One region of the Streptomyces sp. NPDC006384 genome, then DNA from elsewhere that is predicted to be linked to it. Evidence: riboswitches for the same ligand, from Rfam matches in the RefSeq annotation. Region 1 holds a riboswitch; each other region holds the start of a gene.
What was found. Region 1 has a riboswitch for cyclic di-AMP ahead of ACFYOJ_RS21830 (LysM peptidoglycan-binding domain-containing M23 family metallopeptidase). Riboswitches for the same ligand answer to the same signal wherever they lie in the genome.
Positions count from the first base shown of each region.

Region 2: linked by a shared signal. The riboswitch ahead of ACFYOJ_RS04640 (transglycosylase family protein) and the one ahead of ACFYOJ_RS21830 (LysM peptidoglycan-binding domain-containing M23 family metallopeptidase) in region 1 are both predicted to bind cyclic di-AMP.
Region 3: linked by a shared signal. The riboswitch ahead of ACFYOJ_RS31055 (M23 family metallopeptidase) and the one ahead of ACFYOJ_RS21830 (LysM peptidoglycan-binding domain-containing M23 family metallopeptidase) in region 1 are both predicted to bind cyclic di-AMP.

Region 1 covers NZ_JBIAHR010000015.1:156,961-164,187, reverse strand. The annotation lists gene ACFYOJ_RS21850 (aspartate aminotransferase family protein) at 1-69, shown strand, start outside; gene ACFYOJ_RS21845 (XRE family transcriptional regulator) at 146-811, shown strand; gene ACFYOJ_RS21840 (DUF6126 family protein) at 808-927, shown strand; gene ACFYOJ_RS21835 (tyrosine-protein phosphatase) at 951-1,748, opposite strand; cyclic di-AMP (ydaO/yuaA leader) riboswitch at 2,211-2,369, shown strand; gene ACFYOJ_RS21830 (LysM peptidoglycan-binding domain-containing M23 family metallopeptidase) at 2,374-3,318, shown strand; gene ACFYOJ_RS21825 (SGNH/GDSL hydrolase family protein) at 3,548-4,333, shown strand; gene ACFYOJ_RS21820 (MBL fold metallo-hydrolase) at 4,499-5,734, shown strand; gene ACFYOJ_RS21815 (hypothetical protein) at 6,140-6,280, opposite strand; gene ACFYOJ_RS21810 (hypothetical protein) at 6,712-7,227, opposite strand, start outside.
Region 2 covers NZ_JBIAHR010000003.1:100,137-107,363, forward strand. The annotation lists gene ACFYOJ_RS04625 (DUF501 domain-containing protein) at 1-99, opposite strand, end outside; gene ACFYOJ_RS04630 (septum formation initiator family protein) at 129-611, opposite strand; gene eno (phosphopyruvate hydratase) at 757-2,046, opposite strand; gene ACFYOJ_RS04640 (transglycosylase family protein) at 2,328-3,092, opposite strand; cyclic di-AMP (ydaO/yuaA leader) riboswitch at 3,096-3,264, opposite strand; gene ACFYOJ_RS04645 (transglycosylase family protein) at 3,442-4,527, opposite strand; gene ACFYOJ_RS04650 (cytochrome P450) at 4,671-5,996, opposite strand; gene ACFYOJ_RS04655 (nucleoside triphosphate pyrophosphohydrolase) at 5,993-6,979, opposite strand; gene ACFYOJ_RS04660 (SurA N-terminal domain-containing protein) at 7,100-7,227, opposite strand, start outside.
Region 3 covers NZ_JBIAHR010000029.1:78,963-86,189, forward strand. The annotation lists gene ACFYOJ_RS31015 (M20 family metallopeptidase) at 1-103, opposite strand, end outside; gene ACFYOJ_RS31020 (TRIC cation channel family protein) at 158-820, opposite strand; gene ACFYOJ_RS31025 (GntR family transcriptional regulator) at 852-1,115, opposite strand; gene ACFYOJ_RS31030 (hypothetical protein) at 1,308-1,628, shown strand; gene ACFYOJ_RS31035 (hypothetical protein) at 1,625-1,957, shown strand; gene ACFYOJ_RS31040 (dihydrofolate reductase family protein) at 2,009-3,142, shown strand; tRNA gene ACFYOJ_RS31045 (tRNA-Met) at 3,195-3,268, shown strand; gene ACFYOJ_RS31050 (PP2C family protein-serine/threonine phosphatase) at 3,459-4,712, shown strand; cyclic di-AMP (ydaO/yuaA leader) riboswitch at 4,968-5,124, shown strand; gene ACFYOJ_RS31055 (M23 family metallopeptidase) at 5,136-6,182, shown strand; gene ACFYOJ_RS31060 (PrsW family intramembrane metalloprotease) at 6,222-7,227, opposite strand, start outside.

The DNA.
Region 1 (7,227 bases):
CACAGCGGCGGCGGCCTGATGTGGGATTTCGGGAAGACGCTGGTGAAGCAGGCGGTGGCGAACCGCTAGCGCAGGGGACCCGCGGCGGTTTTGCCTGTGGGGCAATTAAATTGCCTTACGGGCAAAATCGGTGCTGAATGGAGGCATGTCCTCCTCTGCGAACCCGCCGGGCCCGCCGGACGACCGGCAGGACGGACCGCCGGACGCCGTCGCCTCCGTGGTCGCGCCGCAGCTGCGCGGCCTGCGGCGCCGGGCCGGCCTCACCCTGGAGGCGGCGGCCCGTGCGGCCGGGCTGTCACCCGCCCACCTCTCCCGTCTGGAGACCGGGCAGCGCCAGCCCTCGCTGCCGATGCTGCTCTCGCTCGCGCGCGTCTATGGTACGACCGTCTCGGAGCTGCTCGGCGAGACGGCCGCGGACCGGGACGCCGTCGTACGGGCCGGCGACATGGAGCCGACCGGCGCGGGCGGCTGGACGTACTGGCAGGCCGGCGGGTCCGGCCGCGGTATGCAGGCCCTGCGCGTCCGCGTGCCGCACGGCTCCCAGGGCGACATCGTGCGCGTGCACCCCGGTGAGGAGTGGCTCTACGTCCTGCGGGGCCGGCTGCGGCTGCGCCTCGGGGACGCCGTGCACCTGCTCGGGCCGGGCGACAGCGCCCACTTCGACTCCCTGACCCCGCACCGGATCGCCGCCCAGGACGCCGACGGGCTCGAGCTCCTCTTCGTCCACACCCTGCTGCAGAGCCCCACGGCGACCCTGTGTCTCGGGCCCGCCGCCACGTCCGCCCATCCCACCGCCGGAGAGACGCCATGAGCACCATCCAGGACAAGTTCCCCCGCGCCCTGTGGGTGCGACTTCTCATCTACATCGCCCTCGGGCACGTCTTCGGCGGCTTCCTCTACCTGCTGTTCGAGGTCGGAGCCAAGTAGCGGCCCGGCCCGCGGCCTCGCCGTCAGTCCAGCATCCGCTCGCGCAGCCGGGCCCGGGTCCCGGGAGTGATCCCCAGGCCCTGCCCCAGGTAGGCGTCGACGCCGCCCCAGGTCTCCTCGATGGTCTCGAAGGCCGCCGTCAGATACTCGGCGCGCGCGTCGAACAGGGGGCTGAGCAGCTCCATGACCTCGGGGGAGTAGGCCGAGGCGGCGGAGCCGCTGCGGCGCACCTTGTAGCGGCGGTGCGGTGCGTTCGACTTCAGGTAGTCCTCGACGACGGCGTCGCGCTCCACGCCCAGGGCGAGCAACGTGATCGCGACCGACAGTCCCGCGCGGTCCTTGCCGGCCGCGCAGTGCATCAGCGCGGGGACGCTGTCCTCGGCGAGCGCGTGCAGCACCCGGGAGTGCTCCGCCGTGCGCTCCTTGATCATCATCCGGTAGGAGGTGATCATCCGGTCCGCGCCCCGGCCGTCGGCCAGGATGCCGCGCAGCTGGTCGAGGTCGCCGTCGCGGACCATCTTCCAGAACTCGGCGCCGTCGGCCGGATCGCTCAGCGGCAGGTTCACATTGCGCACGCCCGGCAGTTCGACGTCCCGGCCCTCGAGCTTCTGGTCGGCGGCGTTGCGGAAGTCGAAGATCGTGTGCAGTCCCAGCGAGGCGAGGAACGCGGCGTCCTCCGCGGTCGCGTGCGCGAGATGACCGCTGCGGAACAGCACCCCCTGCCGTACGCGCCGTCCGTCCACGGTCGGCAGCCCGCCGACGTCACGGAAGTTGCGCACACCGGTCAGCTCGGGTTCGGTCGACGGGACCTGCTGCGTCACGGGGGCTCCTCCCACTCGGCCCCGACGGCGCGGCTCGCCGGCGGGCGCCCAGCCGACGATACGGCATTCCCTGTCCGCGGCAACGAGTCGTCCGTACGGCGTGAGACGGGCATACGGCAGGTGCACGACGGGCCCGGCTGCGCGACGTCCGGCCCGTCTGTCTGAATTGACGCTTTTCTCTCAACTTGCTGCGATATGGGCGGTGCTGGGGATGTTCCCCGTGAGCAGCGTCATAAGAGTGACCGTGCGTTGCCCGTCATGTTCACGTAATTCATGCGCTTTTCAAGGACATTCGGGAAAACGGAGGCTTCCGGAATCGACGGAGTGTGACCGCCCTTTCCCCTGAAGGATCAAGAGAAACTTCCGTCCGCGGAACCCCTCGCTTGTCTGTGCGCGTCCCGGTCCCTTACGTTCACCACCGATCCGGACGGACGCCTAATCCTGCCGCCGACCGGAGCCCGTACTCATCAACCACCCGTACACGGCAGGAGCGGGGGACCCACAGGCAACACCGCCTGTTCCGGTTCCCGGGACAGGCTCGGGGTAAAGCCGCGTCACCGCGCGGCCGGGCATCTCCAGTCCGCACCCGACAGCTCACCTCGCAGGCGCCGGAGAGGAATGCGACATGCCCGCGAAGGGTAAGCACCGCCGTACCAAGGTCCAGCGCATAGCCCGTGCCATCGCCGTCGCCGGAACCGGCGGCGCCGCGCTCGCCCTCCCGCTGATGGGCGCCGCCGGCGCCCAGGCCGCCCCCGCGCAGTCCGCTCCCGGACAGGCGGCCCAGTCCGCCCCGGCCGGTGCGCAGAAGACCGCCGGCAAGGGCGCGGACACCTACACCGTGCGGAGCGGCGACTACCTGTCGAAGATCGCCGACGAGCAGCATGTCGACGGCGGCTGGAAGAAGCTGTACGAGGACAACCGCGAGGCCATCGGCTCCGACCCGTCGCTGATCCACCCGGGGCTCGAGCTGTCGATCGGTCAGAAGGCCGCGACCGGCACCGCCGGCTCCTCCGCCGGGAAGACGGCCCAGAAGCCCGCGGGGACGAAGAAGTCCTCCGCCGCGCCGGCCGCGAAGTCGTCGGACACCGCGAAGACCGCCGCGTCGCAGCCCTCGTCCTCCTCGTCCTCCTCGGAGGCGGGCGCCGGATCCGCCGGCACCAGCAGCGGCTACACCGCCCCCGTGGCCGGCGCCGGCGTCGGCACCCCGTACCACCAGTCCGGCAGCATGTGGTCCAGCGGCTACCACACCGGCACCGACTTCGTCGTCCCGACCGGCACCTCCCTGAAGGCCGTCGGCGCCGGCACGGTCGTCTCCGCCGGCTGGGGCGGCGCGTACGGCAACCAGGTCGTCATCAAGCTCGCCGACGGCCACTACGCCCAGTACGCCCACCTGTCCTCGCTCTCCGTCTCCGCCGGCCAGTCCGTGACCGCCGGTCAGCAGATCGGCCTCTCCGGTGCCACCGGCAACGTGACCGGACCGCACCTGCACTTCGAGATCCGCACCACGCCGGACTACGGCTCCGACGTGGACCCGGTCGCGTACCTGCGCTCGCACGGCGTCTCCCTCTGACGACGCCCCCTCGCACCGCCGAAGGCCGGACCCCGATCCCCGGGTCCGGCCTTCGGCGCGCCGGAACGGGCGCGCCCTGCCGCCCGGAACGCTTATTCCTGAATTGGCGAACACTTTAGGAGTGGCCTTTCTCACCGCCCGTCAACCCCTTCCTACGGTCGCGTAGGTCACATTGAAAGGTGAATGATGGGCCGATGTGGCAGACGATTCGAAGAGTGACAGCAGAGCAGTGATCGGGTCGTACGTGGCGGTGGGGGACAGCTTCACCGAGGGCGTCGGCGACCCCGGCCCCGACGGGGCGTTCGTCGGCTGGGCCGACCGGTTCGCCGTCCTGCTCGCGGACCGCCGCCCCGAGGGCGACTTCACCTACACCAACCTCGCCGTGCGCGGCAGGCTGCTCGACCAGATCGTGGAGGAGCAGGTACCCAGAGCGGTCGAACTCGCCCCGGACCTCGTCTCCTTCTGTGCCGGCGGCAACGACATCATCCGGCCCGGCACCGACCCCGACGAGGTCGCCGAACGGTTCGAGCGAGCCGTGGCCGCGCTCGCCTCCACCGCGGGCACCGTCCTGGTGACGACCGGCTTCGACACCCGCAGGGTGCCCCTCCTCAAGCACCTGCGCGGCAAGATCGCCACCTACAACGGGCACGTCCGCGCCGTCGCCGACCGCTACGGCTGCCCCGTGCTCGACCTGTGGTCGCTGCGCAGCGTCCAGGACCCGAGGGCCTGGGACGCCGACCGGCTGCACCTGTCGCCCGAGGGCCACACCCGCGTGGCCCTGCGCGCCGGCCAGGCCCTCGGCCTGCGCATCCCGGCCGACCCGGAGCAGCCCTGGCCGCCGCTGCCGCCCCGCGGCACCCTCGAGGTCCGGCGGGACGACGTCCACTGGGCACGGGAGTACCTGGTGCCGTGGATCGGGCGCCGGCTGCGCGGAGTCTCCTCGGGGGACCACGTCACCGCCAAGGGGACGCTGTCGCCGGACGACATCAAGATGCGGATCGCCGCCGTGGCGTGAGAAGCGCGGGGCCACGGGACGGAAACGGCCGCCCGGTCTCCGCCGTGGCGGCCGCCGTGCCGCCGTTCCTGAGCGGAGGGAACCCGGAAGTCACGTCCGTCGTTCGAGTGTTGTCGGACGAGACGACGAAGACGACTGCCTGATCCACTCCCCACTGGAGGTACCGTGGCCGGTCCCCGTCCCCCGCGCGCCGGGCTGCGCGTACCGCTGCCCGCGGCCTTCGGCGCGGACCCGAGCGGCGAGCGCATGGCGCGCATCCGCAACTCGCCGCACTTCCGGGACGGTGTCTTCCAGAACCCCGGGGGCGCCGCCCGGAGCGGGCCGTCCGGATCGGGCCGCGACTTCGCCAAGGTCTACTTCGACCGGGAGTCGCGGCTTCGCCGCACACCGCGCGGCACGGTCCCGGTGCACGCCACCACCCTCGCCGACCTCGCCCGGCCGCCCGCCACCGGGCTGCGGCTGACCTGGACGGGACACTCCAGCGTGCTCGCCGAGATCGACGGGCAGCGGGTGCTGTTCGACCCCGTGTGGGGTGAGCGCTGCTCCCCGGTACCCTTCGCCGGGCCCAAGCGGCTGCATCCGGTCCCGCTGCCCCTCGCGGCCCTCGGCCCGGTCGACGTCGTCGTCATCTCCCACGACCACTACGACCACCTGGACCTGCCCACCATCAAGGCCCTGGCCGGCACGGACACCCTGTTCGCCGTGCCGCTCGGCATCGGCGCCCACCTCGAACACTGGGGCGTGTCCGCCTCCCGGCTGCGCGAGCTGGACTGGCACGAGTCGACGCGCGTCGGCGGCCTCACCCTGACCGCCACCCCGGCCCGCCACTTCTGCGGACGCGGGCTGCGCAACACCCAGCACACCCTCTGGGCGTCCTGGGTCGTCGCCGGGGAACGGCACCGCGTCTACCACAGCGGCGACACCGGCTACTTCGACGGCTTCCGCGACATCGGCGCGGCCCACGGCCCGTTCGACGCCACGATGATCCAGCTGGGGGCGTACTCCGACTTCTGGCCCAAGAACCACACGGACTATACGCCGCTGCCCGGCATGTGGCCAGACATTCACATGACGCCTGCGCAGGGGGTGCAGGCCCATCTTGACCTGCAGGGAGGCGCTCCGGGAGGGGTGCTGCTGCCGATCCACTGGGGGACGTTCAACCTGGCGCCGCATCCGTGGGCGGAGCCGGGTGAGTGGACGAGGGACGCGGCCGAGGAGGTCGGGCAGACGGTGGCGTTCCCGCGGCCGGGGGAGCCGTTCGAGCCGGCGGGGAAGCTGCCGGTGGAGGCGTGGTGGCGGGCGGTCTCCGGTCCGATCGCGCACCCTTGGCGCCGTCCCCGGATCGCTCAAGGCGTGGCCGAGACGAGCAAGGGTGATCTCGACCTCGCGGGGGAGAGGTGACGTCGGTCGGGCAGGAGCTGGGGGAGATGGTCCAGATGCTGGAGCGTCTCCCTGCTGACGAGCAGGATCGTTTGCTGCGCGCCTTGGACGGAGCGTCCCGCGTGGAGTGCGAAGTCACTGCCCAGCGCGTCAGGCCCTTGCCGTCCCTGGAAGGCCCGTCTCGGGTTGTCGTCCGAACGCGCATCGTGCGGCGCTGAGCTTTGCAGGAGGGGGGCCGACTGGGCAGGGGCCCGTCGGCGGATCGGCGGGCGGTGGCGGCTGGGCGGTGCGGACGTCGCGGACGGCTTGGCGGACCATGGCGCGCACCGTGGCGGTGTCCGGGGCTTGGAGGCCGCTGTGGGCGAGCGTGGCGAGGCGGCGGGTGATTAGGCTCCTCGACGATGTCCGTACGGCTGGAGACGGCAATCAGGGCGCGTTGGGACAGGCGTAGTCGAGCGCGGCCGCGGCGGCCGGGGCGCTGTCTCGCATGCGAGACGTCTCGGTGTCGGCGGTGACCGCGCAGTGGATCGCGGCCAGGACGCCGGGCGATGTCCAGGAGCCGGTCACCGCATTTTCCTCTCGGGGCTGACCATTGGTCTGGCCGCCGAACTCAATCAGTTCGCTGCGCGCGTCGCGAGGTCAGGTGTCGCCTTCCGGTAGAGACCAGTCCACAACACGCAGCCCGGCCCTCTTCAGCTGGTCAGGGGTTATACCGAGTCGTTGTATCGGCGTTTTCCCATGCCGTGCGAGCCAGTGTTTCCTCCGAGTACGTTCCTCCGGACTGAGCGCCTCCCAACTGTCGCGGTGAAGGCCAGCGTCGGCGGTCGAGCCGGCCTCGTTCGTGGCCTGCTGTATGTACGCGAACTCGCGGGGGCTGGTCGCCAGAGTGATGAGCGCCCAGGCGGTCGGGTAGTCGAGGGACGGGCCGTGCTGTCGTATGAGGTGGTGGGCGCGCCACTGGCGCAGTGGGGCGAGGATCCAGCGTCTGGTGCGTACGGTCATGCCGTATCGGCTCCGGGTTGAGTGTCGAAGGTGGACAGCCAGCGGCCGGCCATGTTCTGGAGATCGGTGCTGCCGAGCGTGCGCAGGGTCTGGGTAAGGGCGCGCAGGAAGACCTCACGCTGGTGTGGGGTGTGAAGATCGGTAAGCAGCTGCTCGACAAACCAGGCCACTTCCGCGTGCAGGCCGTCGCGGGTGGAGTCCCGTGGTGGCCTGAGGTCTTTCACGGCGGTGGACAGCTGAGCAAGTTCGCCGAGGCGCTCGGGGTACTGGTCGATCCACCACACAACGTGCTGGTCCGGATCGGACAGGATGGCTTGGAGGAAGGCGATGCGGTGGAGGGTCTCCTCTCGTTCGAGAGCGTCCTGTTGCGCGCGTCGGAGGTGCTCTTCGGCCAGGGTCCGGTCCGCGGCGGCGACCGTCAGGTGTGCGGTGCCCCGCGTCTCGAGCCACGGCTCGGGAGACATCGGGCGCGCGATCGTCGCGTTTACGGCATCCCGCGCCGCGAGCAGCTC
Region 2 (7,227 bases), on a different contig from region 1:
GCGCAGTCCGCGCGGCGGGCGCCCGAGCTGCTGCTTGAAGGCCTCCACGTCCGCGTCGGTGGGCTCGGTGCGCGGGGTGGTGGGCGGGGGTGTCTGCATGACGGTCTTCTGCTGGTCTTCCTGTTGAGTCACTGCCGGTGGGCGGCGGCGTCGGCCTTGTCGACGCCTTCCCACACGTTGCGGTACCACGGGCGGTCGGCGGCGCCGAGCTCGGCGCGCGCCTGCTCCGCCGCGTCCGGGTCGACGACGACGAAGCCCGTCTCCCCCGGCATCACGTAGTGCAGCCGCAGCCGGATCTGCTGCTCGGCGTAGGCGTCGTCCTGCCAGCGTGCCTTGAGGTCGCGCAGGTCCTCGACCCGCTCGCGGGTCCGCGCCTGCTCCTCGCGCAGGTCGGCGATCTCGGCGCGCTGGGCGACGTACTGCCGTATCGGGTAGGCGAGTGCCACGACCAGCGAGCAGAGCACCATCGCGAGCAGCGCCGCCCGGCCGGTCAGCCGGGAGCGGCGCGCCTGGCGCCTGGTCTGCGAGCGGTAGACCCGGGCCGCGGTCTGCTCCCCGAGGACCCGGATCCTGGTCGCGGTGGAGAAACGGTCCCGGTCCTTCACCGCCATGTCCCCGCCTCCGCTTCCGTGCGTCCTCATACGTGCGTACGTCCCCGCACACGGTACGGGACCGAGTACGGGGACGTACGTACGACGCTGCTACAGGGATGGCACTCCACCCCCGCCGTGCCTACTGGCCCGCGGAGCGCCGTGCCTACTGGTCCGCGGAGCGGAACCGCGGGAAGGCGCTGCGGCCGGCGTACACCGCGGCGTCGTCGAGGATCTCCTCGATGCGCAGCAGCTGGTTGTACTTGGCGACGCGCTCGGAGCGGGCCGGGGCGCCGGTCTTGATCTGGCCGCAGTTGGTGGCGACGGCCAGGTCGGCGATGGTGACATCCTCGGTCTCGCCGGAGCGGTGGGACATCATGCACTTGAAGCCGTTGCGCTGGGCCAGCTCGACGGCGTCCAGGGTCTCGGTGAGCGAACCGATCTGGTTCACCTTCACCAGCAGGGCGTTGGCGGCGCCCTCCTCGATGCCGCGGGCCAGACGCTCGGGGTTGGTGACGAACAGGTCGTCGCCGACGAGCTGGACCTTGTCACCGAGCTTGTCGGTGATGGTCTTCCAGCCCTCCCAGTCGTCCTCGAACAGCGGGTCCTCGATGGAGACCAGCGGGTACGCCTCGACCAGCTCGGCGTAGTACTCGGTCATCTCGGCGGCCGAGCGCTCCTTGCCCTCGAAGGTGTAGGAGCCGTCCTTGTAGAACTCGGACGCGGCGACGTCCAGCGCGAGCGCGATCTGCTCGCCCGGGGTGTAGCCGGCCTCCTTGATGGCCTCGAGGATGAGGTCGAGGGCCTCGCGGTTGGAGCCGAGGTTCGGGGCGAAGCCGCCCTCGTCGCCGAGGCCGGTGGCCAGGCCCTTGCCCTTCAGCACCTTCTTGAGGGTGTGGTAGACCTCGGTGCCCCAGCGCAGCGCCTCGGAGAAGGACTCCGCGCCGATCGGGGCGATCATGAACTCCTGGATGTCCACGTTGGAGTCGGCGTGCGAGCCGCCGTTCAGGATGTTCATCATCGGCACCGGCAGCAGGTGCGCGTTGGGGCCGCCCAGGTAGCGGAAGAGCGGCAGGTCGCTGGCCTCGGAGGCGGCGTGGGCGACGGCGAGGGAGACGCCGAGGATGGCGTTGGCGCCCAGCGAGCCCTTGTTGTCGGTGGCGTCCAGGTCGAACATGGCCTGGTCGATCAGGCGCTGCTCGGTGGCGTCGTAGCCGACCAGCTCCGGGCCGATCTGCTCGATGACGGCGAGGACGGCCTTCTCGACACCCTTGCCCTGGTAGCGGGCCGGGTCGCCGTCACGGAGCTCGATGGCCTCGAAGGCACCGGTGGAGGCTCCGGACGGGACGGCGGCACGGCCCGTGCTGCCGTCGTCGAGGCCGACCTCGACCTCGACCGTGGGGTTGCCTCGGGAGTCCAGGATTTCCCGGGCTACGACGACGTCGATGGACGGCACGAGCATCTCCTTCTTCAATGTGACGCTTCGGTGTGGCGCTTCGGTGCGACGCGGATCCGCGAGGACCGCAGCGGCTCTGCGGGACGAGCCTAACCGGCGACGGGCGATCGGCCAGCCGGCCACCCACCTGTTGGACAGAACCGAGAGTAAATTGTTTCCGAACGGAACAAAGGCGGTTCACGGAAATCCGGGGCCCCCGGCTCCCGGAGCGTGAAAAACCCGCCCCGGTGCGCACGGGGGGGGGGAACACGCACCGGGGCGGGAGGAGGGCGGGCCGCCGCTTACTTCAGGTGCAGCTGCTGGCCCGGGTAGATCAGGTCGGCGTCGTCGAGGATGTCGTCGTTCAGCTCGAACAGCTTCGCCCAGCCGCCGTCGACGTCGTGCTCGGCGGCGATCGTGCTGAGGGTGTCGCCCTTGACGACCTTGTACTCGCCGTCGCCCTTCTCGACCTTCTTGCCGGTCGGGGTGGTGACGGTCCCGCTCTCGGCCTTCTTCTCCGCCTTCGGCGCGGTCTTCTCGGCGGCCGGACGCTCGGAGGAGCGCGAGGCCTTCTGCTCGGTGGAGCGCTCGGCGGAGCCGCCGCTCTGGTTCTGGGTGCCCTGCGAGCTCTGGGAGCCGCCGGAGGACTGCGAGGAGCCGCCGCTCTGGCTCTCACCGGAGCCGCCGGTGTACGCGGCGCTCGACAGGCCGGTGCCGCAGACGGGCCAGGCACCCTTGCCCTGGCCGGCGAGGACCTTCTCGGCGACCGCGATCTGCTGCGACTTGGACGCCTGGTCGGCGGTGGCGGCGTACTGCGTACCGCCGTAGGCGGCCCAGGTGGAGGCCGAGAACTGCAGGCCGCCGTAGTAGCCGTTGCCGGTGTTGATGGACCAGTTGCCGCCGGACTCGCACTGGGCGACGGCGTCCCACTCGGAGGCCGTGGCGGCGGAGGCGTTGCCGGCCGCCATCAGCGGGGCGGCGACGGCGGCACCGGTGACGCCGGCGACGGCGATGACACGGGTGGCCTTGGACGGACGACGGTGCTTGCCCTTGCCGGAAAACAGCATGGTTGATCCCCTCACCGACGCCTGCGAGGTGAGCTGTCGGGTTCGGGCCGGTTGAGTTGCCCGGCCGGGTCCCTCACGGAACTCGGCTCCACCCCTAGCCGCTCCGGATCGACTGCCCCGGTGCGGCGACTTACCTTGGGTCCCCCGCTCCTGCCTGCGGCGCTTGACGCGACGACTGTTCCCGTACCGCCGCTGGCAGGATTCGGCGTTGCGACGGACGGGGCCCGCGGTGGCGAGCGGTCATGACCGTAGACACGCGCTCCGCGGTTTTTCAAAGACGATCACGGCTTCTGAGACCTATCTCTCACGAGATCCAAAACGGACATACAGCCTCTAACCGTGACGCGAACTACCCCTGGTTTTCGACCGATTCGCCCGTGACCGTGAGCGTCTGACCGGGCAGGATGTGGTTCGGGTCGGCGCCGACGACCTCCTCGTTCTCGGCGTAGAGGGCGTGCCACCCGCCGGAGACGTCAAGGGAGTCGGCGATGCCCCAGAGGCTGTCGCCCGAACGGACCGTGTACGCGCCGTCCGTGAGGTCGCGGGCGCCGCCCTCGCCGCGCGAGGCGTGCCGCCCCGACGGCGCGTCCTCGCGGCCGGCCGCCGCACCCTCGTCGGCGCTGCCGCCGCGGTGCCGGCCGGCCGGGGACTCCTCGGTGTCGACGAGCCCCGAAACGGCGCCGTTCTGCCCCGACTTGTCCGCAGCGTCGCTTTCGGGGGCCTCCGTGCCCGCGCCGCCGGAGTCCCGGGTGACACCGTCGGCCGGAAGTCCGGGCGTGGCGGACGTGCCGGGCGTGTCACCCTTGGCCGTTTTGTCGCTGTTGTCCGACGGGACGTCAGCCGTGGCGGACGTGGAGGCCGACGGGGCCGGGGTGGAGGAGGGGGAGGGGGAGGCCGGGGAGGACGGTCTCGCAGCGCTCCCGGCGCTTCCGGCGGTTTCGGTGGCCTCAGGGGAAGCGGTGGTCTCGGAGGGGTCGGTCGAGCCGGACGCGCCGGGCGCCCTCTCCCCCGCCGACGACCCGTCACCGGAGGTTCCGGTTCCGCCCGTCGCGGCACCCGCGCCGCCGCCCAGGCCCGCGAGCGGACCGCAGGTCGGCCAGGCGGCGACGCCCTGCCCCGCGAGCACCTTCTCGGCCACGGATATCTGCTGCGAGCGGCTGGCCTCGTCGGCGCTCGGCGCGTACGCGAGTCCGCCGTACTGCTCCCAGAGGTCCTGGGACAGCTGCAGGCCGCCGTAGTACCCGTTGCCGCTGTTCTGGCTCCAGGCGCCACCCGTCTCGCACTCGGCGACCCGGTCCCAGCTCGTTCCGTCGGCCGCGTGGGCGCCGGTGGCCCCCAGGAGAGGGATCGCGATGGCGGAGCCGGTCACGCCGGCTGCGACGACCAGGGCGGGGGCCTGGCGGGGTCGGCGGTGACGACCGTTCCCGGAGAGCATGCGACGACCTTTCACGAGACGACGGGGACCGCGTGGCGGACGAGGCTCGTCGCCACGCTGATCCGTGAACGTATAGGCATATGATCGGTTGTCACAAGTTCATGCCGCGCAGATCACGTGAAGATCACAGAGCTGAGCGCGTGTCACCTTTGCGTCGGCGCCGGATGCGTGTCGGGCGGCGACGGCACGGGGCCGGAGGGCACAGGAGTGAACGACACGGGCAGGGTGCGCAGCCCCCGCATGATGAGCCCGCCGCGCCAGCGCAGTTCGGCGGGGTCCGCGGCGAGGGACAGGTCGGGCAGGCGGGTGAGCAGTGTGGCGAGCGCCGTCTGGCCCTCCAGCCGGGCGAGCGGGGCGCCGAGACAGTAGTGGATGCCGTGGCCGTACCCCAGGTGCTGGTTGTCCCGGCGGGAGAGGTCCAGGGTGTCCGGGTCCGCGAACCGCTCCGGGTCCCGGTCGGCGGCGGCCAGAACGACGAGGACCGGGTCGCCGGGGGCGATGTCCTGTCCGCCGACGGTGAGCGGCTCGGTGGCGAAGCGCCAGGTGGCGAGCTCGACCGGGCCGTCGTAGCGCAGGAGTTCCTCGACTCCCGTCTCCAGCAGGCCGCGCTCGCCCGCGGCGAGGGACGACTGCAGCCGGGTCCGCTGTTCAGGGTGGGTGAGCAGGGCGTAGGCGCCGTTGCCGATGAGGTTGACGGTGGTTTCGAAACCGGCGAAAAGCAGGATGAAAGCCATCGCCGCGGCCTCGTTCTCGGTGAGGTGCTCACCGTGGTCGGAGGCGCGGATGAGGCCGGAGATGAGGTCCTCGCCGGGTCCGGGCTCGGGCGGCAGCGCGGCGCGCTTGCGGTGGATGAGGTCGGCGAGGTAGCCCCGCATCTTCTTCACCGAGCGCGCGACGCCGCCCCTCGGCCCGCCGCCGTGTCGGATCATCATGCCCGCCCAGTCCCGGAAGTCGTCCTGGTCCTCACGGGGGACGCCGAGCAGGTCGCAGATGGCGTAGATGGGCAGCGGGAACGCGAACTCGTGGATGAGGTCGGCCTCTCCGGCCGGCGCGAACCGGCCGATCAGGTCGTCGGCGAGCTCCTGCACCCGGGGCGCGAACTCGGCGACGCGCCGCGGGGTGAACGCCTTGCTGACCAGCCGGCGCAGCCTGGTGTGGTCCGGCGGATCGATGTTGAGCAGATGTGTCATCAGCTCGGCCTTGCGCTCGCCCGGGATGCCGGTCTTCCCCTTGGCGTGGGCGGGCTCGTCGTGGTGCGCCGGGTTCTTGGACAGCCGCTGGTCGGCCAGGGCCTGCCGGGCGTCGGCGTACCGGGTGATCAGCCAGGCCTCCACGCCGCTGGGCAGGGTCGTGCGGTGGACGGGGGCGTGCTCGCGCAGCCAGGCGTAGGCGGGGTAGGGGTCGCTCGCGAACTCCCAGCTGAAGAGCTCGGGCACCGGGCCGTCGGGGGCGGCCGGGCGGCCGGTCATGCCTCGACCTCCCTGATCGCGTCGCGGTAGGCGCGGGCCGCCGCGCGCAGGGCCGCTTCCGGGTCCGTGCCCTCGGCCTCGGCGCGGGCGGCGAGGGCGAGGAGTTCGTAGCCGATGCCCTCGCCCTCGGGGAGCGGCACCTCCAGGCCCGCGGTGCGCGCCCGGGAGGCCAGTTTGGCGGCGAGCGCGAGGCCGGGCTGGCCGAGGGGTACGCCCTCGGTGACCGAGGCGCGGCGTTTCTCCTCGGCCTTGGTGCGCAGCCAGTGCTCCCTGACCTCTTCGGGGGTGGCCGCGCTCTCGTCGCCGAAGACGTGCGGGTGGCGGTGGATCAGCTTGGCGACGATGCCGGCCGCGACGTCGTCGACGGAGAACGGCGCATCGGGGTCCTCCTCGGCGATGCGGGCGTGGAAGACGACCTGGAGGAGGACGTCGCCGAGTTCCTCGCGCAGTTCGTCGCGGTCGCCGTCCTCGATGGCCTCGACGAGTTCGTAGGCCTCCTCGATGGCGTACTTGGCCAGGCCCTCGTGGGTGCGCCGCGAGGACCAGGGGCATTCCACGCGGATGCGGTCCATGACCTGGACGAGGTCGAGGAGGCGGGCGCCCGGGAGGTCGTAGGAGGCGGGGAGCAGTTCCAGCTCGGGCATGGCGATACGGCCGGAGCCGGCCAGGCGGGCCAGTCCGTCGGTGAGCGCCGGCTCGCCCTCGCCGGTCGCGACGACGGCCACCGTGCGGCCGCCCGCGCAGGCGGCGACCAGTTCCTCGGCCGTCGGGGCCGTCTCCTCGACGTGTACGCCGGCTTCGCGCAGGTACGGCAGTTGCGGGTGGGTGCCGTCGGCGCACAGCACGCGGTCGGCCGTACGCAGCGCCTGCCAGGCGGGCCAGGAGAGCAGGCCGGGGGCGACGCGGTGGCTGGTGGTGAGCAGGACGATGCGGCCCGGGCCGGGGGCGGTGCCGTGAGCGGGGTCGGAGCTGGTTGCGTTCACCGTCCGAACGTAACGCACGCCTTCGGCCGGCCCGCGGGTCGTCCGCAGGCGGGGGCTGCCGGTCGTCCGCGGACAGGGGCTGCCCGCCGTCCGCAGGCGGGCGGCCCCCGCGCGGGACCGTCACGCCGTCTGCGGGCTCTCCGCCGCCGTGACCTCGCGCACCCACGGCGTCTTCGCGTCGGCACGGCTGCTCTTGCTGACGTCCCAGGTGCCGTAGCGCGGGTTGAGGTCGACGTCGAGCTGCCGGG
Region 3 (7,227 bases), on a different contig from region 1:
GGTGCTGATGCAGGTCCCGGTAGAGGTCCTCCACGTCGGAACGGATGGCGTCGAGGCCGGACAGTACGGTCCGGGCGGCTGCGGTCGTCGAGTCTCGCTCCATGGACCGAGCTTCGACGACGGCGCCGGGTCCGGCCACTCGGACGGCCACGGAGCGTCACCGCCGGGTGTCGGCCCGGCGGGGCCTGCCGCGGCCGCTGGTCTCGGGGGGTTCGGGGGCGTCGAGGCGGTAGCGGAGGCCGAGCACGCGGATCAGGAAGCAGACCGTGGCCGCGCCCAGCGCCGCCGGGAGACCGTAGAGGCCCGCCTCGACGGTGGCGACGGTCACCGCCGCGCCCACCAGGGCGGGGATGGCGTACAGGCCGCTGCTCAGCACCGACGGGACCCGGCGGACGAGGGTGTCGCGGATCGTCCCTCCGCCCACCGCGGTGATCACCCCCAGCAGGATCGCGGGCGCGACGCCCAGCCCGGCCTCCCGCGCCTTGCTCGCGCCGATCACCGCGAAGACGCTCAGGCCTACCGCGTCGAGCACGGCGATCACCGTCCCGATCCGGCGCAGATGCCGGCTGAGCGCGAAGGCGATCAGGCCACCGGCGGCGGCGAGCGTGTAGTAACGCCAGTCCAGGAGGGTGGCCGGGGGCAGGGAGTCGATCAGGACGTCACGGACGAAGCCGCCGCCCAGCGCGGTGATCATGCCGAGGACGACCACGCCGACCACGTCCAGCCGCGCGGCGCGCACCGCGGTCAGCGCCCCGTTCAGCCCGAACGCGAACGTGCCGGTGAGGTCCAGGGCGAGCAACGGGGCGGGTTCGGAGCTCATGCGGGGAGGGGTACCCGTTTCGCCGGATGCGTCAGGGGGTGGGTTCGTCCTTGCCCTGAGGGGAGGAGCCGGTCGGCGGTCGCTCCACGACGAAGGAGCCCTTGCCGCGCACGGTCACGATGAGTCCTCGTTCGCGGAGTTCCTGTGCGGCCCGGCGCGCGGTGAGCCGTGCCACGCCGTACTCGTCGGCGAGGTGGTTCTCCGACGGGATGGGCCTGTCCGGCGCCAGCTCTCCCGACTCGATCTTCTTGGTGATGACGTCGGCGAGCTGGACGTAGAGGGGCCTGGCGCTCATCGGGTCCAGGGGCTGGGGGACTGTATCGCTCACGCGTCCAACGTATGCAGGCCGAGATGAACACGTTCGAGTGGATCCCTCTGTACTTGTATGTAGAGGGCTAGCTCCCGGCTTACCTTCGGGCATGTAAAACCCCGGCGAGGTGGCAAGACCTCCCGGGGCGCGGCCAACGCTTACACAAGGAGCGTCGACATGTACGACCTTATCCACCGCATCGCCCAGTGGCTGGGCTTTCTCCTCGGTCCCGGCACCGGAAGGCACCGTGCGGGCGCCCCGCGCAACCACCCGCACCACCGTCCGCTCCCGGACGCCCCCGCGCGCCTCCCCCTGCACCACTCGTCCCACTGCCGTCACCTCCCTCTCGACGGCGCCGACAACCGGCTCGTCCGCCCCTACCTCACCGCCCTCGAACAGGACCGCCGGCGATACCGCCGGCTCGCCCTCGTCCTCGCCGCCGACTTCGGCATCGACCTCGATCAGCACGTCGTCGGCGCCCGGGAGGTGGCCGCGTGACGAGCGGGTCCCCTTCGCCGCGTCTGCTGCCCTGGCTGTCGGCGGAGGGCAAGCCCTGCTTCCTCGTCCCCGGTGACGGCGGCGGCTTCGTGTCCCGCCTCGCCGACGAGACGGAGGACCGGCAGCTCACCGAGGGCCTCGACGTGCTCCGCGACTCACGGCGGGTGCTGGACGACCCGCTGTCCCCGAACGTCGAGGTCCGCTACGCCGCGATCCGGCTGACCGAGTGCCTCGCGGACGCCCTCCGGGTCGCGGAGTCCCGGGGCCGCCGCCTGGCCCCGGCCGGGGACGAGGACGAAGACGAGGACGGCGGTGGCGCGGATGCCTAGGGTTGCCCCACAGCACCCGGAGCCCGACCGCACCCCTCACGGAGTACGCCCATGCCCCTCCCGTACGTCCTGCTCTCCGCCGCCGTCTCCCTCGACGGGTACCTGGACGACGCCGGGGCCGGGCGGCTGATGCTGTCCTCGCCCGCCGACTTCGACCGGGTCGACGAGGTGCGGGCGTCCGTCGACGCGATCCTGGTGGGCGCCGGCACGATCCGGGCCGACAATCCGCGGTTGCTGGTGAACTCGGACCGGCGGCGGGCCGGCCGGGTCGCCGCGGGGAAGCCGGAGTACCCGCTGAAGGTCACGGTCAGCGGGTCCGGCGAGCTGGACCCGGCGGCGGCCTTCTGGCACACCGGCGGGGAGAAGGTGCTGCTGACCACGGACGAGGGCGCCCGGCGGGCCCACGCGCTCGGCATCGCCGCCGCCGTCGTACCGCTCGGCGGCGCGCTCGACTGGCGGGCGGCGCTGGAGCACCTGCACGACCGGCTGGGTGTGCGGAGGCTGATGGTCGAGGGCGGGGGGAGCGTCCACAGCCAGCTGCTGCGGCAGGGACTCGCCGACGAGCTGCAGCTCGTCCTCGCTCCGCTGCTCGTCGGGGACCCGGACGCGCCCCGGCTGTTCGGGCCCGGCGACTACCAGCGCGGGCGGCTCCGGCTGGTGGAGACGCGGCGGATCGAGGACGTCGTGTTCATGCGGTACCTGCCGACCGCCCCGGGGACCGGGAGCGAGCCGGCCGCCGCCGACCGGCACTGGCTGGCGCTCGCCTGCGAGCTGGCCGAGCTGTGCCCGCCCTCCGGCACGGCGTTCAGCGTGGGGGCGGTGATCGTCGCCGCCGACGGGACGGAACTCGCGCGCGGGCACTCGCGGGAAGGGGACGACCCGGTCGTGCACGCCGAGGAGGCCGCGCTCGCCAAGACCGACCCCGCCGATCCGCGGCTCGCCACGGCCACGGTGTACTCCAGCCTGGAGCCGTGCGCCCGCCGCGCCTCCCGGCCCGCGCCCTGCGCCCGGCTGATCCTCGACGCCGGGGTGCGCCGGGTGGTCACCGCCTGGCGCGAGCCGGACACCTTCGTGCCGGGCGCCGACGGCAGCGGGGTGCTCGCCGCCGGCGGCGCCGCCGTGGTCGTACTGCCGGAGTACGAGGGGCGCGCGAAGGCGCCGAACCGTCACCTCGAGGGCCCCTGAGATACGCGTGTGCGTTCCACCCCCGACATGACGTACACTGGAGACACAACGACGCGGGGTGGAGCAGCTCGGTAGCTCGCTGGGCTCATAACCCAGAGGTCGCAGGTTCAAATCCTGTCCCCGCTACTGAAGACCGAAGGCCGGAATCCGAAAGGGTTCCGGCCTTCGGTGCGTCCTGGCGTCCTACGGCGTCTCGTGACGTCCTGTGCGCCCGGCGGCCCGCGTGGCCGTCACCCGGCCGGACCTCACGGCTCGCCCCCCACCCCCGCCCCGGGAAATCTGGAGGACGGACGGCGACCGGGGCGGCGGGAGACGAGTGGTGCGGCCAGACGAGGCGGAGGGCGAGGGGGAGAGCAGGGAGAAGGGCAAGGAGAAGGGCAGGGGCGCGGACGGCCGGACCGGCGGCCGGCTCCCCGGCGACCCGGTGCCCGGCCCCGTGCCCGACCCGGGCGTCGGCGACCCCCCGATGCCCGTACCGTCCTCCCCCGACGGGGCGCGGCGGCGGGCGCTGTACGGCCGCAGGTTCGTGCGCGCGCTCCCCGTCCTGCTGATCGTCGCCGCCATCCTGTACGACGTCCTCACCCCCCGGTACTTCACCGCCGCGCCCCTCTACACGGCCGCGCCCCTGGTCGCGGCGCCGGTCTACTCGCGGCGCGGCACCGCGCTCACCGGTGCCGCCGTGGTCGTCACCGTCCTCTGCCTCCAGACGACCAAGGGCGTCATCCACTACGTGGACTCGCTCACCGAGCTGATCACCATCGCCACGGTCGCCGGTCTCGCCGTCCTCGTGAACGCCTTCGTCCGGCGCACCGACGAGCAGCTCGCCTCCGCCCGCGAGATCGCCGAGGCCGCCCAGCGCGCCGTACTGCCCCAGCCCGCCGAGCGGATCGGCGGCTTCGAGATCGCCGCCTGCTACGAGGCCGCCCAGGCCGACGCCTTCATCGGCGGCGACCTGTACGCGGTGCAGGACAGCGCGCGCGGGGTGCGGCTCATCGTCGGCGACGTGCGCGGCAAGGGCATGGGCGCGGTGGCCGCCGTCGCCGTGGTGATCGGCGCGTTCCGGGAGGCGGCCGAGCAGGAGGCGACGCTGGAGGCGGTGGCGCAGCGGCTGGAACGGGCCCTGGCCCGCGAGGGCACCCGGCGGGAGGGGCTGGACGCCTTCGAGGGATTCACCACCGCCGTCCTCGCCGAACTCCCGCACGGCGAGGGGGTCCTCCGCATCGTCAACCGCGGCCACCCGCCGCCCCTGCTGCTGCACGCCGACGGCACCGTGCACCCGTTGCAGGTCAGGGAGTACGCGCTGCCGCTCGGGATGGGCGAGCTGGGGGTGTGGCCCGACCGGGCCGAGCAGGCACCCTTCCCCGGCGGAGCCACCCTGCTGCTGTACACCGACGGGCTGTCCGAGGCCCGTGACGCCCTCGGCAGGTTCTACGACCCCCAGGCACGCCTGTCCGGACGCGTCTTCCGGCACCCGGCCGAGCTGCTCGACACCCTCGCCGACGACGTGCGCCGGCACTCCGGGGGCGGCATGACGGACGACATGGCTCTGCTCGCCGTACGCCGCCACTGAGCACCACCCCGACCGGAGTCACGGCGGGTGACCGAGCGACCGCCCTGCGCATAACAACTGACACACAGTCAGAAACGTGTGTTGCGGGACGGTGGCCTGATAGGCGGTCAACTCGCCCCGTTTTCGCACTTCATGAGACATACGTCCCGGCCGGAATCCTTAATGATCACCCGGAACGGCTTGGAATCGACGCCTCGCTTCTATTAACGTTCGATAACGCAGCGCGGTCGTCCCAGCCGTCACAGAAGGCGGCTCCGTGCGCACGCGCCGAATCCCGCGAGGGAACCGGGGAACCACCACTCTGGGGTGAATCGGGCGTATGCCGCCGTGGAGACACGGCCGGTTTACGCGCGTAGGAGACCTTCCTGCTCCGAACCCGTCAGCTAACCCGGTAGGCGGAAGGAAGGAAAGGAGTACGCCCACGTGGCGTCCAACCGGCCTGCTCCCGAGGCCCCGTTCGCGCCGAGCGCGCACGACACCGACATCTTCGGCCACGACGTCCCCCGCGCCGGAGAGGGCCCCTGGGAGGAGTGGAACCCCACCGCGGAGTCCGTCCGTCCCGTCCGCGGCCGGCACCGCGTCGCCAAGCAGCGCGGCGGGCTCGCCCGCAGCTCCACCGTCCTCGGCGTCGGTGTCATAGCGGCCGTCGGAGCGGGCGGCATGGCCAGCGCGCAGACCGGCAAGGCACCGGTGCCGATCTCGATGCCCGATCTGCCGAACGTCGGCTCGCTGGTCCCCGGCGTCTCCGACGACTCCGGTGACGGGCCGGCGGCCGAGGGCTCCGCCGCCCCGCTCAGCAGCATCGTCACCGCCTCCGCGGACACCGGCGAAGGCGCCACCGACGCAGGCGAGGCCCTGCGGGCGCGCATCATGCAGCAGGCCGAGCAGCAGCAGATCCAGGTCGACACCAAGGCCGCCGAAGAGGCCGCGGCCGCCGCCGAGAAGGCGGCCGCCGAAGCCGCCGCCAAGGCGGAGAAGGAGGCCGAGGCCAAGGCCGCCGCCGCCAAGGCGAAGGCGGAGGAAGAGGCCAGGAAGAAGGCCGAGGCCGAGCGGCTCGCCGAGCTGGCCAGGCAGTACACGCTGCCGACCTCCTCGTACACGATCACCTCCACCTACGGCCAGGCCGGCTCCATGTGGTCCTCCGGCCAGCACACCGGCCTCGACTTCGCCGCGCCCACGGGTACCCTCCTCAAGGCCGTCCACACCGGCACGATCACCGAGGCGGGCTGGGCCGGCGCCTACGGCTACCGCACGGTCCTCACCCTGGAGGACGGCACCGAACTCTGGTACTGCCACCAGGCGTCGATGAACGTCAGCGTCGGCCAGAAGGTCAGCACCGGGGACGTCATCGGCCGCGTGGGCGCCACCGGCAACGTCACCGGGCCGCACCTGCACTTCGAGGTCCACACCAGCGGCGGAGGCGGCGTCGACCCGGCGGCCTGGCTGCAGGACAAGGGCCTCAGCCTCTGAGAACACCCGCGCCGCACGCGCCGCCCAAGTCGCCCCGCGTCACGTCCGGTACGGGTTGTGGGGCGGGGCGTACAGGGGGCGGGCACCGGCGTACGGGGCGGCGGGATGCGGGACGGGCGCCGGGTACGGCGGGTGAAGCCCGTACGTCACGGGCGCCCCGTGGAACCCGTACGGCGGCCGGTGCGGTACGGGCATCCGCACCGGCGGCGCCGTGACGCGGGCCGCGTGCTCCAGCGCGGGGCGCGCCGCCTCCCGGCGGTGCCACAGCCCGTCCAGCAACTCCCGCTCCCGTACGGTGTAGTCCGCGCCCGCCCTGCCCCGGCGGCCCCGCTGCCGCAGGAACGCCAGCGAGGTCGCGTACGCCTCGTACCGCGCCACCGCACGCGCCGCCGGTTTCCCGCCGTGCCTGCGCGCGTACCGCCGGGCGATGCGCCGCGCCCGCATCGAGCCGAGCGCGAACGGCTCGGCCGGGCCCAGCCAGCCGGCCAGGACGTAGACGGGCAGCTCGGCGCGGACGGCGGCCAGTTCACGCTGCCGGGTCCAGATCGCCAGCCAGGTCAGCAGCCCGAACGCGGGCACCATGAACGCCCCGTACACGGCGAGGAAGCCGTACCCGCCGAGCGAGGCCGAGCCGTTCCACAGGGCGTGCATGCCCATCGCCAGCAGCAGTCCGCCCAGCGGGAGAAGGGCACGCGGCAGGAGGCGGCGGCGGCCGGCGGTGAGCGCGGCGACGCCGAATCCGACGCCGGTGAGCACGGTGAACAGCGGGTGGGCGAACGGCGACATCACGACGCGGACGAAGAAGGTCGCCGCGGTGACGGAGGCGACGCCCCGGCCGCCGGTGAGCTGGTCGGTGCCGAAGGCGGTGCCCAGGTAGAGGATGTTCTCGGTGAAGGCGAAGCCGGTGGCGGTGACACCGGCGATGACGACGCCGTCGAGGACGCCGGTGAAGTGCCGTCTGCGGAAGAGGAAGACGAGGAGGACCGCGGCCGCCTTGGCGGACTCCTCGACGACGGGCGCTATCACCGTGGCGCCCAGGGTGTCC